2 regions of the Actinoallomurus acaciae genome follow, and region 2 is predicted to be linked to the other one. Evidence: predicted binding sites of a transcription regulator. Region 2 holds the regulator's gene; the other holds the start of a gene.

Region 1 (5,914 bases), on a different contig from region 2:
CACCGCGTTGATCAGCAGAGCGAGCTTGAGGTCCTCGAGCCCCGCCACGGCGGAGAAGGGGTAGGTGTTCACCCGGCGTTCGTCCTTCCTCGGGTTGCGCGCCCCGTAGGTGGCCTGCAGGCGGCGGCCGGAGTCTCCTGGCTCTCGGATCGTCACCCGTCCCCGGCCTTCCGGCTCACGCCGTGGCCGTCGGTTGAGAACGAACTCCCCGGTCACAGTTGCGCGACAGCCCCGGAGTCTCACCGGGTTCCTCCGCGTACCGCCGACGCACAGCATCGCACACGACCGATCCCTCCTCGACAGGTGTGTGCCGGTCTGTTCCTGTTTGAATGGAACAGGTTCTACTTCTTCCGGAGGCGCGCATGAGGCTCGGCATCAACCTCGGCTACTGGCAGCGGGACCCCGTGGACGACACCGAAACCGTGCTCGCCGCCGAACGCCTGGGCTATGACCAGGTCTTCACCGCGGAGGCGTACGGATCCGACGCCTTCACCACGCTGACCTGGTACGGCGCGCGCACCTCGCGGATCGGCCTGGGCACGGCCGTGACGCAGATGTCGGCGCGCACCCCGGCCGCCACCGCCATGCACGCGCTGACCCTCGACGCGCTGTCCGGCGGGCGGCTCACGCTCGGCCTCGGCGCGTCCGGGCCGCAGGTGGTGGAGGGCTGGTACGGCGTGCCGTTCGCCCGGCCGCTCGCGCGCACCCGCGAGTACGTCCAGATCCTGCGCGACGTGTGGCGACGTGCCGAACCGGTGACCAGCCCCGGCCCGCACTACCCGCTGCCGCTGCGGTCCTACGGTGTGGGCGACGGGGTGACGGGCCTGGGCAGGCCGCTGCGGTCGATCGCCCACCCGGTGCGCCCGGACATCCCGGTCTACCTCGGCGCGGAGGGCCCGAAGAACGTCGCGCTGTCGACGGAGATCGCCCAGGGCTGGCTGCCGCTGTTCGTCGACCCGGAGCGGATCGAGCCGGTCTTCGGCGCGTCACTGCGCGACCGCCCGGACGACTTCGAGATCGCCGCGACGGTCACCACGATCGTCACCGACGACCTGGCGGCCGCGCTGGAGGTGGCCAAGATCCCGCTGGCGTTCTACATCGGCGGGATGGGCGCCCGCGACCGCAACTTCCACCTGGACCTGATCGGCCGGCTGGGGTACGCGGAGGAGGCCGCGCGGGTGCAGGACCTGTTCCTCGCGGGGCGCCGGGACGAGGCGGTCAAGGCCGTCCCGGACGCGCTGGCGGACGCGATCTCACTGCTCGGCCCGCCGGGCCGGATCCGCGAACGACTGCGGCTGTGGCTGGACTCTCCGGTGACCACCCTGCTCATCGCCGGGGTGAAGGACGAACCGACCCTCAAGGCCATCCGCGCCATGGTCCCCGCCTGAGGCCCGGCGACGTCACCGACCGTCGTGCGGACGCAGTGTCGAGTAGAGGATCTGGTCGTACCAGCGCCCGGCTCGCCACTGGGCCTGGCGGAGGACGCCCTCTCGTTCGAACCCCGCCTTCTCCAGCGCCCGCCGCTCGGCGAGGTTGCCGCGGTCGGTGAAGGCCTGGACCCGCTGCGCGCGGGTGTGGTCGAACAGGTAGGCCACCAGGAGCCGTTGCGCCTCGGTGCCGATTCCCCGGCCCTGGCGGCTCGGCCGCAGGCCGATCGCGACGGTCCAGCACCACGAGGTCTCCGGGCGGCCCCACAGGCTCTTGAACCACTCCACCCGGCCGGCGACGTCGCCGTCCTCGGCGCAGACCGTGAGGGTCCCGCCGTCGGGCGTGAGGAGCCCGGTCTCGGCGAACCGGCGACGGAGCTCGAGGGGACTGCGATACCCGAACCACTGGTGGGCGCCGGTCCCCTCGGGGGTGGAGAGCTCGGCTTCGAAGAGGTCGAGGTCCTTCTGCGTGACGGGCCGCAGGACCACTCGCGTCATGACATGCGCCTTTTGACTCGTTGATCGCTGTCGGGGCGAACTCTACGAGGTCGGTGGGGCGCCGGCGGCGGCCGGTCTCAGCTCCAGGCGCGGGAGAGCATCCAGGTGTCGCTCGCCTCGTCGTAGCGGAGTTCGTACACGCCGATCTCGCGGTCCGGGGTGGCCTCCACCTGCCAGAACTCCCGGGCGACCGGTGCCTCGGCCCCCGGGTGCCGGTCTCGCCACCAGTCGCGCGTGGTCACCCAGTGATCCAGGACGCGCAGCACGGTGTAGAGGCGGCCGTGCCAGACGAAGCGCGACGGGCGGCCGTCGGCCCGCCAGACCTCGACCGGGTCGCCGTACGCCCGGCTCATCCGGACACCGTCCACGCGTCTCGCCGACGCCGATCGCTGACTCCGCCCACGCGGGCCGCCCGCCTTCCCGGTCGTACGCTGCCGAAGTTGCTCGGGGGAAGACGAGCGTCATCGAACATACGTTCGCATCGACGTTTTGGGAAGAGGGTCCCACCCGACACCGATCGGTGATCCCGTCGCGACGCGCCGTGCGGATCCGGCGCCTCGCGCCGTCAGATCACCGTTTCGGAGCTCCCCTACCCGACAAAAGGATGAGCGACATAGCATTGAACAGGTAAAGTGCGATGTCGTGGCAAGAGGTACTCGTACGACAACAGTGCGTAACGCTTATTTTCACGACAATCCGCTTAAATGAGGCATAGCGGTAGTGTCGAGCAAAAACTCCGTCCATCTCGATCCGACCCCGCATACACTTCCTCAGCGGTCAACGGCTCTGGACACGTGATCCGTCGTCCACCGCCACGCCCCGCAGCGGCTCCTCTTTCCGTCCACCGCTCCCCGTTCAACCCCCCGTCCCGGACGGTCGCTCCGGAGGTGCTCGATGTCCGACGTGCAAAGCCCAACCGTCCGCCGTCGCCGACTGGGCATGGAACTCCGCAGGTTGCGTGAGGCCTCGGGCCTCATGATCGAGGATGTCGCCAAACACCTCGAATGCTCGATGTCGCGGGTCAGCCGCATCGAGACCGGCAAGTCCGTCGCCCGGATCAGGGACGTGCGCGACATGCTCGACCTGTACAAGGTCGGCGACGAGGCCCAGCGCGAACAACTGCTCAAACTGGCCAAGGACGCCCAGCAGCGAGGCTGGTGGACCGAATACGAATCGGTGCTGTCCGCGGGGCTGGACACCTACGTCGGGCTGGAGGCCTCGGCCGCCTCACTCCGTACGTTCCAGACCCACCTCGTCCCCGGGCTCATGCAGACCGAGGAGTACGCACGTGCGCTGATCAAGGTCGGGCGGCCCACCGAGAGCGCCGCCAACATCGACCGGATGATCTCCCTGCGCCAGCGGCGCCAGGCCATGCTCGCCGACGACGGAGCCCTCGAGGTGTGGGCCGTGCTCGACGAGGCGGTCCTGCGCCGGCCCATCGGCGGCGTCACGGTCATGCGCGCCCAGCTCGCCCGGCTCCTCGAGGCCGACGAGCTCCCCAGTGTCACGATCCAAGTGCTGCCGTTCGCCCGCGGCGCCCACCCCGGGCTCGGCGGTGCGTTCACCATCATCGGTTTCCCCGACCCGACCGACCTCGACGTCGTGTACGTCGATTCGCCGGCGGGGAACATCTTCCTGGAGAAGGACAGAGACGTCCGCCGCCACACCACCTGGTTCGACCATCTACGAGCAGCCGCGCTGCCACCGGACGAGTCGAGCGACTTCATCGCCGCGATCGCGGATGAGTTCAAGAAAACGTCCCCGTACCCACGGGGATGATCGGTTCACCATGAAAGGAGAGGTGGGGGATGGGTTGCGACCCCGATCTCGCGGACACCGGCTGGCGTACGAGCAGCCGCAGCTCGCAGGGGGCGGACTGCGTCGAAGTGAGCGTCCTCGAACTCGTGAGCGAGCGCTGACGTAAGCTGCGCCGAACGGCCGCGGGGGTCCACCCCCCGCGGCCGTCTTCGGCCCAGGCACGGGACGCGGAATGCGGGATACGGTCGGACGCGTACCCGAGCGAAGGAGCATGGATGCTGCCCTGGTCGGCCGAACTCACCGGACGCATCGACGAACACGTTCTCAGCAGCGACGTACTGCGCGGCAACCCTCTCGGCGACCCTCATGATCGCCCGCTGGAGGTGTACGTCCCGCCGGGGTACGACGAGGAGCCGGAGCGCCGTTACCCGTCCGTCTACGTCATCCAGGGCTACACCGGCCAGCTGCCCATGTGGCACAACCGCGCGCCGTGGCGGCCGACCTATCCCGAGCTCGCCGACCAGATGTTCGCCCGCGGCGAGGCACCGCCGGCCATCGTCGTCTACGTCGACGCCTGGACCTCGGTGGGCGGCAGCCAGTTCCTCGACTCGCCCGGCACCGGCCGCTACCACTCCTATCTGTGCGACGAGGTCGTACCCTACGTCGACGCCCGCTACCGCACGCTGGCGAGCCGCGACCACCGTGCGATCAGCGGCAAGTCCAGCGGCGGCTACGGCGCCATGGTCACGCCGATGCTGCGGCCGGACGTGTTCGGCGCGCTGGCCACCCACGCGGGCGACGCGCTGTTCGACGTCTGCTACCGGCCGTACTTTCCCAAGGTGGCGCGGCAGTTGCGCGACGCCTACGACGGGTCGGTGGAGGCGTTCCTGGCCGACTTCCGCGGCCGGATCGCCGGCACCAAGGACACCGACCTCCCCCTCATCGAGCAGTACGGCTACGCCGCGGCCTACTCCGCCGACGAGGACGGCACCGTACGGCTGCCCTTCGACGACACCGGCGGCGTCATCCCCGAGATCTGGGAGCGCTGGCTGGCCTGGGACCCCGTGCTGATGGCCGCGCGCCCCGGCCACGCCGAGGCGCTGCGGTCGCTGCGCGGCGTCTGGATCGACGCCGGCACCCGCGATGAGTACCACCTGGACTTCGGCGCGGTCGCGTTCCGGCGCGCGGTCGAGGCCGCCGGCGTCGCCGACGACGACGTTCACTTCGAGCTGTTCGACGCCGGGCACCGCGCCATCGAGTACCGCTATCCGCTCGCCCTCGCCTGGCTCGCCGAACGCCTCACGCCCTGATCCGGCGGCGGCCTCGGCTCTCGGAGGCCGGTCCTACCCGGCGGAGGGCAGGCTCGCGCGGAACACCGTGCCGGAGCCGGTCACCTCGACCGGCCCGCCACGGTGCCCGGCGAACACCGCGTCGCCGCGGCGCAGCTCCAGCTCCTGCCCGTCGCGGCGGAGCCGTACGCCGCCATCGGCGCACAGCAGCAGCTGCGGACCGGCGGCCGGCAGCACGGGCCGCCGGGCGGCGTCGAGACGCGAGAGCCGGAACTCCGGTGCCGGGGTGAGGTAGACGCCCTCGCCGTCGCGGTGTTCGGGCTCGATCACGTCCGGCGGGCCCGGCTCGAACGACGCGACGGACAGCAGCTCGGGCACGTCGACGCGCTTGGGCGTGAGCCCGGCGCGCAGCACGTTGTCCGAGCCGGCCATCAGCTCCACCCCGGTACCGCTGAGGTAGGCGTGCGGACGGCGCGGCGGGACGTACAGCGCCTCGCCCGGGCTGAGGCGCACCTCGTTCAGCAGCATGGCGACGAGCACGCCCATGTCGCCGGGGTTACGCTCGGCGAGCGAGGCGTACGGCTCGGGCGCGACCGCGGCGGCCCCGGCCACCGCGTCCTTCGGCGAGGGCCAGGTCAGCAGCGTCTCGACCGCGGCCCGCAGGTCGCCGGCGGTGAGCAGGTCCACGACGGGCCGCAGCGCGGCGATGGGAGCCAGCAGTTCGGCGCTCTCACGCGGGTCCCGCAGGCCGCACAGCGCGTGGAACTCGGTCAGCGCGCAGAGGATCTCCGGCTTGGGCCAGGAGTCCTTGTAGTTGCGGGACGGGTCGCCCTCCGGGGCGGTCTCGGCGGCGAAGCCCCGCTCGGCCTGCTCCCGGTCGGGGTGGACCTGCAGGGACAGCGGCTCGGCCACCGCGAGCACCTTCATCAGGAACGGCAGCCG
Region 2 (11,041 bases):
GAGGCTGATGGAGATCGCCATGGAGAAGGCGTCCATGACGCCGGCCAGGGTGGAGCCCTGCTTGCCGAGCTTGAGGAACACCTCGCCGAGGCCGTTGTCCGGGTACGTCGAGGCGGTCATGTAGCCCTCGGCGCCGCCGACGGAGAAGCGGGTCACCGTGGCCGGGCGCCGCTTGGGCAGCCGGGTGCGCACCGGGCCGACCTCGACCGGGGCCGCCGCCGGCTGGGACTTCTCCTCGGTGTTCTTCTTCGCCACCGACAGCGGCTGGCCGACCTTGCAGTTGTCGCGGTAGATCGCGAGCGCCTTGAGGCCGAGCTTCCAGCCCTGGAGGTAGACCTCCTCGATGTCCTCGATCGTCGCACTCTCGGGGACGTTGACCGTCTTGCTGATGGCGCCGGACAGGAACGGCTGCGTCGCGGCCATCATCCGGACGTGGCCCATCGGGCTGATCGCCCGCTCGCCCATCGCGCAGTCGAACACCTCGTAGTGCTCCGGCCGCAGCCCCGGGGCGTCGACGACGTGACCGTGCTCGGAGATGTACTCCACGATCGCCTCGACCTGCTCCGGCTGGTAGCCGAGCTTCTTCAGCGCCCGCGGCACGGTGTTGTTCACGATCTGCATCGACCCGCCGCCGACGAGCTTCTTGAACTTCACCAGCGCGAGGTCGGGCTCGATGCCCGTCGTGTCGCAGTCCATCATCAGGCCGATCGTGCCGGTCGGCGCCAGCAGCGAGGCTTGGGCGTTGCGGTAGCCGTTCCGCTCGCCGATCTTGAGGCACTCCTGCCACTGCCGGGTCGCCTCGGTGTGGATGGACTTGTCCAGCGCGTCGAGCGTGCGGACCTGGTCGTTGGCCGCGGCGTGCTTGCGCATGACCCGCTTGTGGGCCTCGGCGTTGCGGGTGTAGCCGTCGTACGTGCCGACGACGCCGGCCAGCTCGGCGGAGCGGCGGTAGGCGACACCGGTCATCAGCGAGGTGATCGCCGCGGCGAGCGCACGGCCGCCCTCGGAGTCGTACGCGTGGCCGGTCGCCATCAGCAGCGCGCCGAGGTTGGCGTAGCCGATGCCGAGCTGGCGGTACGCCCGCGTGGTCTCAGCGATCTTCTCGGTCGGGAAGTCGGCGAAGGTGATGGAGATGTCCATCGCCGTAATGACCAGCTCGGTGAGCTTGACGAAGGCGTCGACGTCGAAGCTGTTGTCCTCGCGCAGGAACTTGAGCAGGTTGAGGCTCGCGAGGTTGCACGAGGAGTTGTCCAGGCTCATGTACTCCGAGCAGGGGTTGCTCGCGGTGATGCGGCCAGTCTCGGGGGTGGTGTGCCAGTCGTTGATCGTGTCGTCGTACTGCATGCCGGGGTCGGCGCACTCCCAGGCCGCCTTGGCGATCTTGTTGAAGAGGCCCTTCGCGTCGACGGTCTCGATCACCTCGCCGGTCAGGCGGGCGCGCAGGCCGAAGGGGGAGCGGGACTCGACGGCGCGCATGAACTCGTCGCTGACGCGTACGGAGTTGTTGGCGTTCTGGTACTGAACGCTGACGATGTCCTTGCCGCCGAGGTCCATGTCATAGCCGGCGTCGCGGAGCGCGCGGATCTTGTCCTCTTCACGCGCCTTCGTTTCGATGAACTCCTCGACGTCGGGGTGGTCGACGTCGAGCACGACCATCTTGGCCGCCCGGCGGGTGGCGCCTCCGGACTTGATCGTTCCCGCCGAGGCGTCGGCGCCGCGCATGAACGAGACCGGGCCGCTGGCGGTGCCGCCGGAGGAGAGCAGCTCCTTGCTGGAGCGGATGCGGGAGAGGTTGACGCCCGAGCCGGAACCGCCCTTGAAGATCACACCCTCTTCCTTGTACCAGTCGAGGATCGACTCCATCGTGTCGTCCACGGACAGGATGAAGCACGCGCTGACCTGCTGCGGCGACGGGGTCCCCACGTTGAACCACACCGGCGAGTTGAAGCTGAACACCTGGTGGACCAGCGCGTGCGTCAGCTCGTGCTCGAAGATCTCGGCGTCTTCGTCGCTCGCGAAGTAGGCGTGCTTGCGGCCGGTCTCGGTGTACACCCCGACGACCCGGTCGACCAGCTGCTTCAGGCTCCACTCACGCTGCGGAGTGCCGACGGCGCCGCGGAAGTACTTCGAGGTGACGATGTTGGCCGCGTTGACCGACCAGGACTCGGGGAACTCCACACCGCGCTGCTCGAAGTTGACCGAGCCGTCGCGCCAGTTGGTCATGACGACGTCGCGGCGCTCCCACCGGACCTCGTCGTACGGGTGAATGCCGGGCCGGGTGAAGATGCGGCGCATCTTCAACCCCTTGCGGCCGCCCCTCCCGCGCCGTGCCTGGCCGCTCACCGTCTCCGTCATGACCTCCCCCTTCTCAGGCCGAACAGGCCTATTTCAAGGATTACCTCGTACAACACGCGATCGGGCGCCGGTGTTACCGGTCGCGTTCCGCCGCGCGAAGAGACTCGATCTCCTTCTCGAAGTCGTCGATCGACTCGAACCCCCGGTAGACGGAGGCGAATCGCAGATAGGCGACCTCGTCCAGCTCGCGCAGCGGCCCAAGGATGGCCAGCCCCACGTCGTGCGAGCGCATCTCGGCGTTTCCAGTCGCCCGGATGGCCTCTTCGACACGCTGCCCGAGCTGGGCCAACGCGTCTTCTGTCACCGGGCGCCCCTGGCAGGCCCGGCGCACCCCGGCGACGATCTTGTCACGGGAGAACGGTTCGGTGACGCCGCTGCGCTTGGCGACCATCAGGAGTACGGTCTCCTGGGTCGTGAACCGGCGGCCGCACTCGGAGCACGACCGGCGCCGCCGGATCGCCGCGCCGTCTTCGGTGGAGCGACTGTCGATCACCCTGCTGTCGGGGTTACGGCAGAACGGGCAATGCACGGCTCATCCCCTCCCCCCGACGGGCGTTACGTCTCGATTACAGCGGCTTCACTGTGTAACCACAACCTGTGGTGAACTACACCCGTGTAACTACTAGATGTTGTGGTCTACCGTACGGCTCCACAGAGGCCTCCGCAACCTCGTCCGCAACAAGAACGCGAAGACCCCGCTCACGTCACGGCGGCGTCGGCGTGTCGCGCCGCCACCCGGCGCGAGAACGACGAGCGGCGAACCCGTCAGCGCGCGGGGATGTAGATCTTCTGCCCCGGGTTGACGACGGCGCTGGGCAGGGCGTTGAGGTCGATCATGCGCTGCACCGTGACGCGCGGGTCGACCCCCGGCCGGGAGCGTACGGCGATGCCCCACAGCGTGTCGTGCGGCCCCACGACCACCGACTCACCCGCGACCGCCGACTCCCCCTCGCCGCCGCCGGACGTGGCGCGGGCGCCGTGCCGCGCGCCCATCCAGAGGCCGGCGAGGAGCACCAGCGCCACGCCGCAGACGATGACCACCCGGCCGCGCCGGGTGAGCCGCAGGGGCGCGGCCGGGCGAAACCGAACGGACGCACCCATGGGCCATCCTCCGTCGAAGGAGTGATCGGGCACGCCGCGCTTTCGATTCGTTCGCATGTCGGTCTCCCCTCTGCCGAGTCGAAAGAGATTTCGATCGAACATCAGTACGAGTTGTACCGCGAGAGCCGACGAATTTCCAGGACATCTTCGAACAGGTGTTTGATCATTTAGCGGTGAGGCGCTAACGTCCGTGTACAGGAACGAAATACCGGCGACAGCGCGTCACCGGAGCGCAGTCATCCAGCGGAGACATATATGAGCAAGGTTCGGGAAATGCCCGACGGCCCGCGCGACGAGTCGGGTCTGACGGCACGTCAGCGCAAGGTTCTGGAGGTGATCCGCGACTCCGTCCAGCGCCGTGGCTACCCTCCGTCGATGCGCGAGATCGGCGAGTCGGTCGGGCTGACGAGCACCTCCAGCGTGTCGCACCAGCTGCGTGCGCTACAGCGCAAGGGCTTCCTGCTGCGCGACCCCAACCGCCCGCGCGCCGTCGTCGTCCGCATGCCCGGCTCGGCGGCCGTGCAGAGCGAGCCGGAGTCGTACGAGACGACCTCGGGGCAGGAGACGGCGGCCCGTCCCGCGCCCGCGTACGTGCCTCTCGTGGGCCGCATCGCCGCCGGTGGTCCGATCCTGGCCGAAGAGGCCGTGGAGGACGTCTTCGCGCTGCCCAAGCAGCTCGTCGGCGAGGGCACGCACTTCCTGCTCAACGTCACCGGTGACTCGATGATCGAGGCCGCGATCGCCGACGGCGACTGGGTGGTCGTCCGTCAGCAGCCGGTGGCCGAGAACGGCGACATCGTCGCCGCCATGATCGACGGCGAGGCGACGGTCAAGACGCTGAAGCGCCGTGACGGGAAGGTCTGGCTGATGCCGCACAACCCGGCGTACGACCCGATCCCGGGCGATGACGCGACGATCCTCGGGCGGGTCGTCGCGGTCCTGCGCAAGATGTGACCCACGCGTCTCCAGACTGTGCGCGGTGAGGGCGCCCCATCACGGGGTGCCCTCACCGCTTTTGGTGTCGTCTTTGCGGGCTTTCATCCCGCGCCCCGGCCGGGCCCTATGCGGGGACGATGTTGACGATCTTGGGAGCGCGGACGACGACCTTGCGGATGCCGCGGTCGCCGAGGGCGGCCTGGATCTTCTCCGACGCCAGCGCCAGCCGCTCCAGCTCCGTCTCGCCGATCTCCGGGGAGACCTCGAGCCGGTCGCGGACCTTGCCCGCCACCTGGACCACGCAGGTCACCGACTCCTGGACCAGCAGGGCCGGCTCCGCGGCCGGCCAGCCGGCCTTGGCCACGGACCCCTTACCGCCCAGGCGCTCCCACATCTCCTCGGCCGTGTAGGGCGCCACCAGCGACAGCATCACCGCCAGCGTCTCGGCCGCCTCGCGTACGGCCGGGTCGGCCGCGCCCGCACCGGAGTCGATCGCCCGCCGGGCGGCGGAGGTCAGCTCCATCATGCGGGCCACGGCGACGTTGTAGCGGTGCGCCTCGACCAGCCGGGTGACCTCGTCGATCGTGCGGTGGGTCACCTTGCGCAGCTCGACGTCGCCCGAGGCCGGGGCGGCGCCGGGCACCGAGGCGACGTCGGCGGCCACCCGGTGCGCGCGGGCCAGGAACTTCACCGCGCCGGACGGCGACACGTCGGCCCAGTCGATGTCGTCCTCGGGCGGCCCGGAGAAGATCATCGTCAGGCGTACCGCGTCGACGCCGTACTCGGCGATCTGCTCGCCCAGGTCGACCAGGTTGCCGGTCGTCTTGGACATCGCGGAGCCGTTGAGGATCACCTGGCCCTGGTTGACCAGCCGGGTGAACGGCTCGACGCAGTCCAGCATGCCCATGTCGTACAGCACCTTGGTGAAGAACCGGCTGTACAGCAGGTGCAGGATCGCGTGCTCGACACCGCCGGTGTACTGGTCGACCGGCATCCACCGGCGCGCCTTCTCGACGTCGAACGGACCCTCGGCGTAGCCCGGCGAGCAGTAGCGCACGAAGTACCACGAGGAGTCGACGAAGGTGTCCATCGTGTCGGTGTCGCGCTTGGCCGCACCGCCGCACTTGGGGCACGAGACGTCGACCCAGTCGGAGGCGGCCGCCAGCGGCGACACGCCCCGCGGTGCCAGGTCGGCGCCGCGCAGGTCGTCCGGCAGGCGCACCGGCAGCTGGTCGTCGGGCACGGGGACCTCGCCGCACGCCTCACAGTGGATGATCGGGATCGGCGTGCCCCAGAAGCGCTGCCGGGAGATCAGCCAGTCGCGCAGGCGGTAGTTGACGGCCGCCTTGCCCAGGCCGCGCTCCTCCAGGATCTCGGTGATCCGCGGGATCGCGCCGGACTTGGTCAGGCCGTCCAGCGGGCCGGAGTTGACCAGTTCGCCCTCGCCGGGGGTCGCGACGCCGGACTCGGCGGGGTCGGCCTCGCCGGTGTGCACCACGACCCGCACCGGCAGGTCGAACCTGCGCGCGAAGTCCAGGTCGCGCTGGTCGTGCGCGGGCACCGCCATGATCGCGCCGTGGCCGTACTCCGCCAGGACGTAGTCCGAGGCCCACACGGGCATGCGCTCGCCGTTGACCGGGTTGATCGCGTAGCGGCCCAGGAAGACGCCGGTCTTCTCGCGGTCGGCGGCCAGCCGCTCGACCTCCGACTCGCGCGCCACCGCCTGGCGGTACTCCTCGAACTCGGCCCGCCGCCCGGGCGCGCAGATCTCGTCGGCCAGCGGGGCGTCGGCGGCCACCACGAAGAACGTCGCGCCGTACAGCGTGTCGGGCCGGGTCGTGTAGACGGTGACCGGCTCGTCGCGGCCCTCGATCTCGAAGACGACGTCGGCGCCCTCGGACCGGCCGATCCAGTTGCGCTGCATCGTCAGCACGCGCTCGGGCCAGTCGAGGCCGTCCATGTCCGCCAGCAGCCGGTCGGCGTACTCCGTGATCTTGAAGTACCACTGGGTCAGCAGGCGCTTTTCCACCAGGGCGCCGCAGCGCTCGCAGTGACCGGCGATGACCTGCTCGTTGGCCAGCACGGTCTGGTCGTTGGGGCACCAGTTGACCCGGCCGCCCCGGCGATAGGCCAGGCCGCGCTCGTAGAAGCGCAGGAACAGCCACTGGTTCCAGCGGTAGTACTCCGGGTCGGAGGTGTGCAGCCGGCGCGACCAGTCGAAGGAGATCGCATAGCGGTGGAACGACTCGGCCTGCGTGTCGATGTTGGCGTACGTCCACTCCGCCGGGTGGGAGTCGCGCTTGATCGCGGCGTTCTCGGCGGGCAGGCCGAAGGAGTCCCAGCCGATGGGGTGCAGGACGTTGAAGCCGTGCTGGTTCCAGTAGCGGGCGCTCACGTCGCCGATGGCGTACGCCTCGGCGTGGCCCATGTGGAGGTCGCCGGAGGGGTAGGGGAACATGTCCAGCGCGTACTTGCGAGGCCGCTCATCACCCGGGTCCTCGCCGGCCGTGAAGGGCTGCAGTTCTTCCCACCGAGCCTGCCATTTTTCCTGAATCGCCCGTGGGTCAAAGTTCTCGTCGGCGCCAGTCATCGTTCCTCGTCTGATTCGCACGGCTTCGGCTCACGAAACAATGCCCCTTATAGGCAAGGCCCCTCCGCATGAGAAGGCCCCTCGCACAGGAGGGGCTGCCGCGTCGACCGATCGGTTACGTCAACGCGGCCGGCTGAGGAGCAGCCGAGAGCGCATAGCCCAAGACTAGCGCAGACGCAAGCAAGAACCGTCGGCCTTTGGCTCCCGCAGGTGAGGCCGCCCTCCCTCACGGGCCACCTTACTTTTAGGAAGGTTTCCAGTAAGTTCGCGAGCAAGTGGGCGCCCGCCTTCGCCCACGGCTACTCCACGCCGTTCCTGCAGGTGAACTACGGCGGGGCGCGGCCGCCGAACCCGGTCACCCACACCGGCACACTGCCGACCCGCCACGGCCGCCGGCTCATCCTCGCCGTCTGGGACATCGCCGACACCGGAAACGCCTTCTACTCCTGCGCCGACGTCGTCTTCAGCTGACCGCTCCGCTGCGATATCAATGGGAACCTCCCCATCGATATCGCAGCAGGAGGCGCCGATGCTCAACCTCTCGGTCGTTCTGGACGATGCGGCACGCGACAATCCCGACCACGAGGCACTGGTCTTCGGCGACATGCGCCTGTCGTACGCGTTCGTGAACCAGATCGCGAACCAGGTGGCGAACCTCCTGCGCGCCCGCGGCGTACGGCCGGGTGACAAGGTGGCGCTCGCCTGCCCCAACCTGCCGTACTTCCCGATGGTCTACTTCGGGATCCTCAAGGCCGGCGCCGTGGTCGTACCGCTCAACGTCCTGCTGAAGCGCCGGGAGATCGCCTACCACCTGGAGGACTCCGACGCCAAGGCCCTGTTCTGCTTCGAGGGCACGCCGGAGCTGCCGCTGGGCGAGGCCGGCTGGGGCGCGTTCGGCGACGTTCCGGACTGCGAGCACTTCTTCCTGCTGCCCGCCACTCCCCTGGCGACCGAGGTGCCGTACGGCGAGTCGATCTGGGCCGCCACCGCCGGGCAGCCCGACCGGTTCGAGACCGCGCAGACCGAGGCCACCGACACGGCGGTGATCCTCTACACGAGCGGCACGACCGGCCGGCCCAAGGGCGCCGAGCTCACCCACCAGAACATGCTGCTCAACGCGATGGTCTGCGACGGCATGTTCGACAAGGCCGACGACGACGTCTTCCTGGCCGCGCTCCCGCTGTTCCACGCGTTCGGCCAGTCGGTGATCCTCAACACCGGCTTCCTGCGCCACGCCACGGTCGTGCTGATGCCGCGCTTCGAGGCGGGCGCCGCGCTCGATCTCATGCTGGCGGAGAAGGTCACGTTCTTCGCCGGGGTGCCCACGATGTACTGGGGGCTGCTCACGCACGAGGGCGGGCACACGCAGGAGGACATCGAACGGATCGCCGGCTCCCTCACGACGGCCTCCAGCGGCGGGGCCGCGCTGCCGCTGGAGGTGCTGAAGGGGTTCGCCGAGCGCTTCGGGGTGAACATCCTCGAGGGGTACGGCCTGTCGGAGACCTCGCCCGTCGCCTGCTTCAACCGGCCCGACCGCCCGGCGCGCGCGGGCTCGATCGGACGGCCGATCTGGGGCGTGGAGATGAAGCTCGTCGACGACGACGGGAAGGACGCGGGCGACGGTCCGGGCGAGATCGCCGTCCGCGGGCACTGCGTCATGAAGGGGTACCTGGGGCGCCCGGAGGCCACCGCCGAGGTGCTGCGCGAGGGCTGGTTCCGCACCGGCGACATCGCCCGGCGCGACGAGGACGGCTACTACTTCATCATCGACCGCTCCAAGGACATGATCATCCGGGGCGGGTTCAACGTGTACCCCCGGGAGGTCGAAGAGGTGCTGATGACGCATCCCGACGTCTCGCTCGCCGCCGTCGTCGGGATCGCGCACGACACCCACGGCGAAGAGGTCAAGGCGTACGTCATCCCGGTGCACGGCGCCACGACCAGCGAGGACGCGCTGATCGCGTGGGCCAGGGAGAACCTCGCGAACTACAAGTACCCGCGCGTCGTGGAGTTCCGCGACGAGCTGCCGATGACCGCGACCGGGAAGATCCTCAAGCGCGAGCTTCGCTAATTCCGTACGCTTACGACCCGTGAAGACGTTGATTGCCGCCGCTGCCGCGTTCGTCCTTGTGGTGGCGGCGGCGATCGTCTTCCTGCTGAACCGCCACACCGACAACGGCCCGGACGCCTTCGCCGGGGCGTACCCGCTGGTCACCGCCGCCCCGACCGGCGTGCCCGCGCTCACCTGGCAGCCCACCGGCACGCCGGCGGGCCCGCTGCCGACCTTCTCCGGCTCCGGTTCACGCGTGACCGGGACGATCACCGACCGGCAGAGCGGGATCTCCTACGCCCTGCTGGGGTCGCCCTGGAAGCGGCTCACCTCCCGGCTGACCTCGTTCCACACCTCCGGCGAGGAGGTCGACAGCAAGCGCAAGAGCTACAAGTACTTCTGGTACGCCGCCGTCTACGTCGGCCCACTCGACCCGAAGCTCGCCGTCGCCGGCCCGCAGCGGCTGCGCGCCGCCGCCGAGCTCACCGGGAAGCAGTTCACCGAGGGGCTGTACAGCGACGACGACCCGCGGAAGGAACTGGCCGGCGCCGCGATGACCGTCGACGGCCGGAGCGCCTGGGTCACCGCGTTCCGGATGACCCACACGGCGGCCGGCGACCGGGTGGAGAAGGGTCAGACCGAGGTCGTCGTGGCCGTCGACACCGGCCGCCGGATGCCCGCGATCGTGGAGATCACCATCCCGAGCAACCAGCCGAGCCTGCTGCCCGACATCAACCACGTGGTCCACTCCCTCCACGTGGTGCGCTGAGTCCTACAGCTCGTACGGCAGGCGCTTGATGCCGTTGATGAAGCTCGACAGCAGGCGGTCCGGCGGCGCGGTCGAGCGGATGCCCGGCACGTGGCGGAACAGCTCGCGGAACATCACGCCGATCTCGCGCCGGGCCAGGTGGGCGCCCAGGCAGAAGTGCGGGCCGGGGCCGCCGAAGCCGATGTGCGGGTTCGGGTCGCGGGTGATGTCGAACACCTCGGGGTCGGTGAACACCGACTCGTCGCGGTTGCCGGACCAGTAGTACAGCAGGAGCTTGTCGCCCGCCTTGAACTCCTGTCCGTTCAGCTCGGTGTCGCGCGTCGCCGTACGGCGCATCCAGATCACCGGCGAGGCGTAGCGGACGATCTCCTCGACCGCGCCGGGCAGACGCGTCTCGAAGTCGGCCAGCAGCAGCTCCCGCTGGTCCGGGTGGACGGTGAACAGCTTGAGCCCGTGCGCGATCGCGTTGCGGGTCGTCTCGTTGCCCGCCACGGCGAGCAGGATGAAGAAGGAGCCGAGCTCCTGGTCGGTCAGCGACTCGCCGTCGATGTTGGCGCTGACGAGCGCGGACACGAGGTCGTCGGACGGGTTCTCGCGCCGGTGCCGGCCGAGCTCCTCGACCAGGTCCTTCAGCGTCTGGCCGGCCTGGAGCAACTTGAGGGCGTACTCCTCGTCGTTCTCGGGGAGGAACTCGGCGTCGCCGCCGCCGAGGATGATGTTGGAGTTGTCGAAGACGGTCTTGTAGTCGCTCTCGGGGATCCCCATCATGTCGCAGATGATCTTGAGCGGGAGCCGCGCGGCCACGTCGGCGACGAAGTCGCCGGAGCCCTTCGCGACGATCTCCTCGATGATCTGGTCCGCGACCGCCTGCACCTGGTCCTCGAAGCGCTGGATCATGCGGGGCGAGAAGGCGCGGGAGACGATCCGACGGATCTTGGCGTGCCGCGGGTCGTCCATGTTGATCATGGAGCCGAAGTACTCGTTGAGGTCCGGCGGCATGTCCGTGATGTTGATGGCGCCCTTGCCCGAGCAGAAGTCCTGCGGGCGGCGGGAGGCCTCCACGATGTCCGCGTGTCTCACCAGCGCGTAGTAGCCCGGGCCGGTCGGCATGATCGTCTGTTCCGGCTCGCGGAAGAACGCCGGGCGCGGCAGTTGCCGCAGCGCGCGGAAGGCCTCGTGCCGCTCGCTCAGCGGACGGGCCCAGAAGGCCCAGTCGGTGAGGTCGATCTCCGACGGTTCG

The links. The regulator LexA, encoded in region 2, represses DNA repair genes until DNA is damaged. The targets are predictions, from matches to a motif close to TCGAACANNTGTTCGA.
Region 1: a site for LexA is predicted at 2,390-2,405, ahead of ACFFNX_RS38835 (DUF6504 family protein). Genes of this name have one in related genera too.

The regions. Positions count from the first base shown of each region.
Region 1 is NZ_JBHLZP010000468.1:192-6,105, reverse strand. It holds partial or broken gene ACFFNX_RS38850 (magnesium chelatase) at 1-72, opposite strand, end outside; cobalamin riboswitch at 131-253, opposite strand; gene ACFFNX_RS38845 (LLM class F420-dependent oxidoreductase) at 363-1,388, shown strand; gene ACFFNX_RS38840 (GNAT family N-acetyltransferase) at 1,401-1,925, opposite strand; gene ACFFNX_RS38835 (DUF6504 family protein) at 2,003-2,278, opposite strand; gene ACFFNX_RS38830 (helix-turn-helix domain-containing protein) at 2,820-3,704, shown strand; gene ACFFNX_RS38825 (DUF397 domain-containing protein) at 3,734-3,844, shown strand; gene ACFFNX_RS38820 (alpha/beta hydrolase) at 3,959-4,993, shown strand; partial or broken gene manA (mannose-6-phosphate isomerase, class I) at 5,027-5,914, opposite strand, start outside.
Region 2 is NZ_JBHLZP010000021.1:23,198-34,238, forward strand. It holds gene ACFFNX_RS05110 (vitamin B12-dependent ribonucleotide reductase) at 1-2,355, opposite strand, end outside; gene nrdR (transcriptional regulator NrdR) at 2,429-2,884, opposite strand; gene ACFFNX_RS05120 (LysM peptidoglycan-binding domain-containing protein) at 3,121-3,456, opposite strand; gene lexA (transcriptional repressor LexA) at 3,712-4,410, shown strand; gene leuS (leucine--tRNA ligase) at 4,517-6,982, opposite strand; gene ACFFNX_RS05135 (lytic polysaccharide monooxygenase) at 7,193-7,453, shown strand; gene ACFFNX_RS05140 (long-chain-fatty-acid--CoA ligase) at 7,512-9,053, shown strand; gene ACFFNX_RS05145 (hypothetical protein) at 9,073-9,801, shown strand; gene ACFFNX_RS05150 (cytochrome P450) at 9,805-11,041, opposite strand, start outside.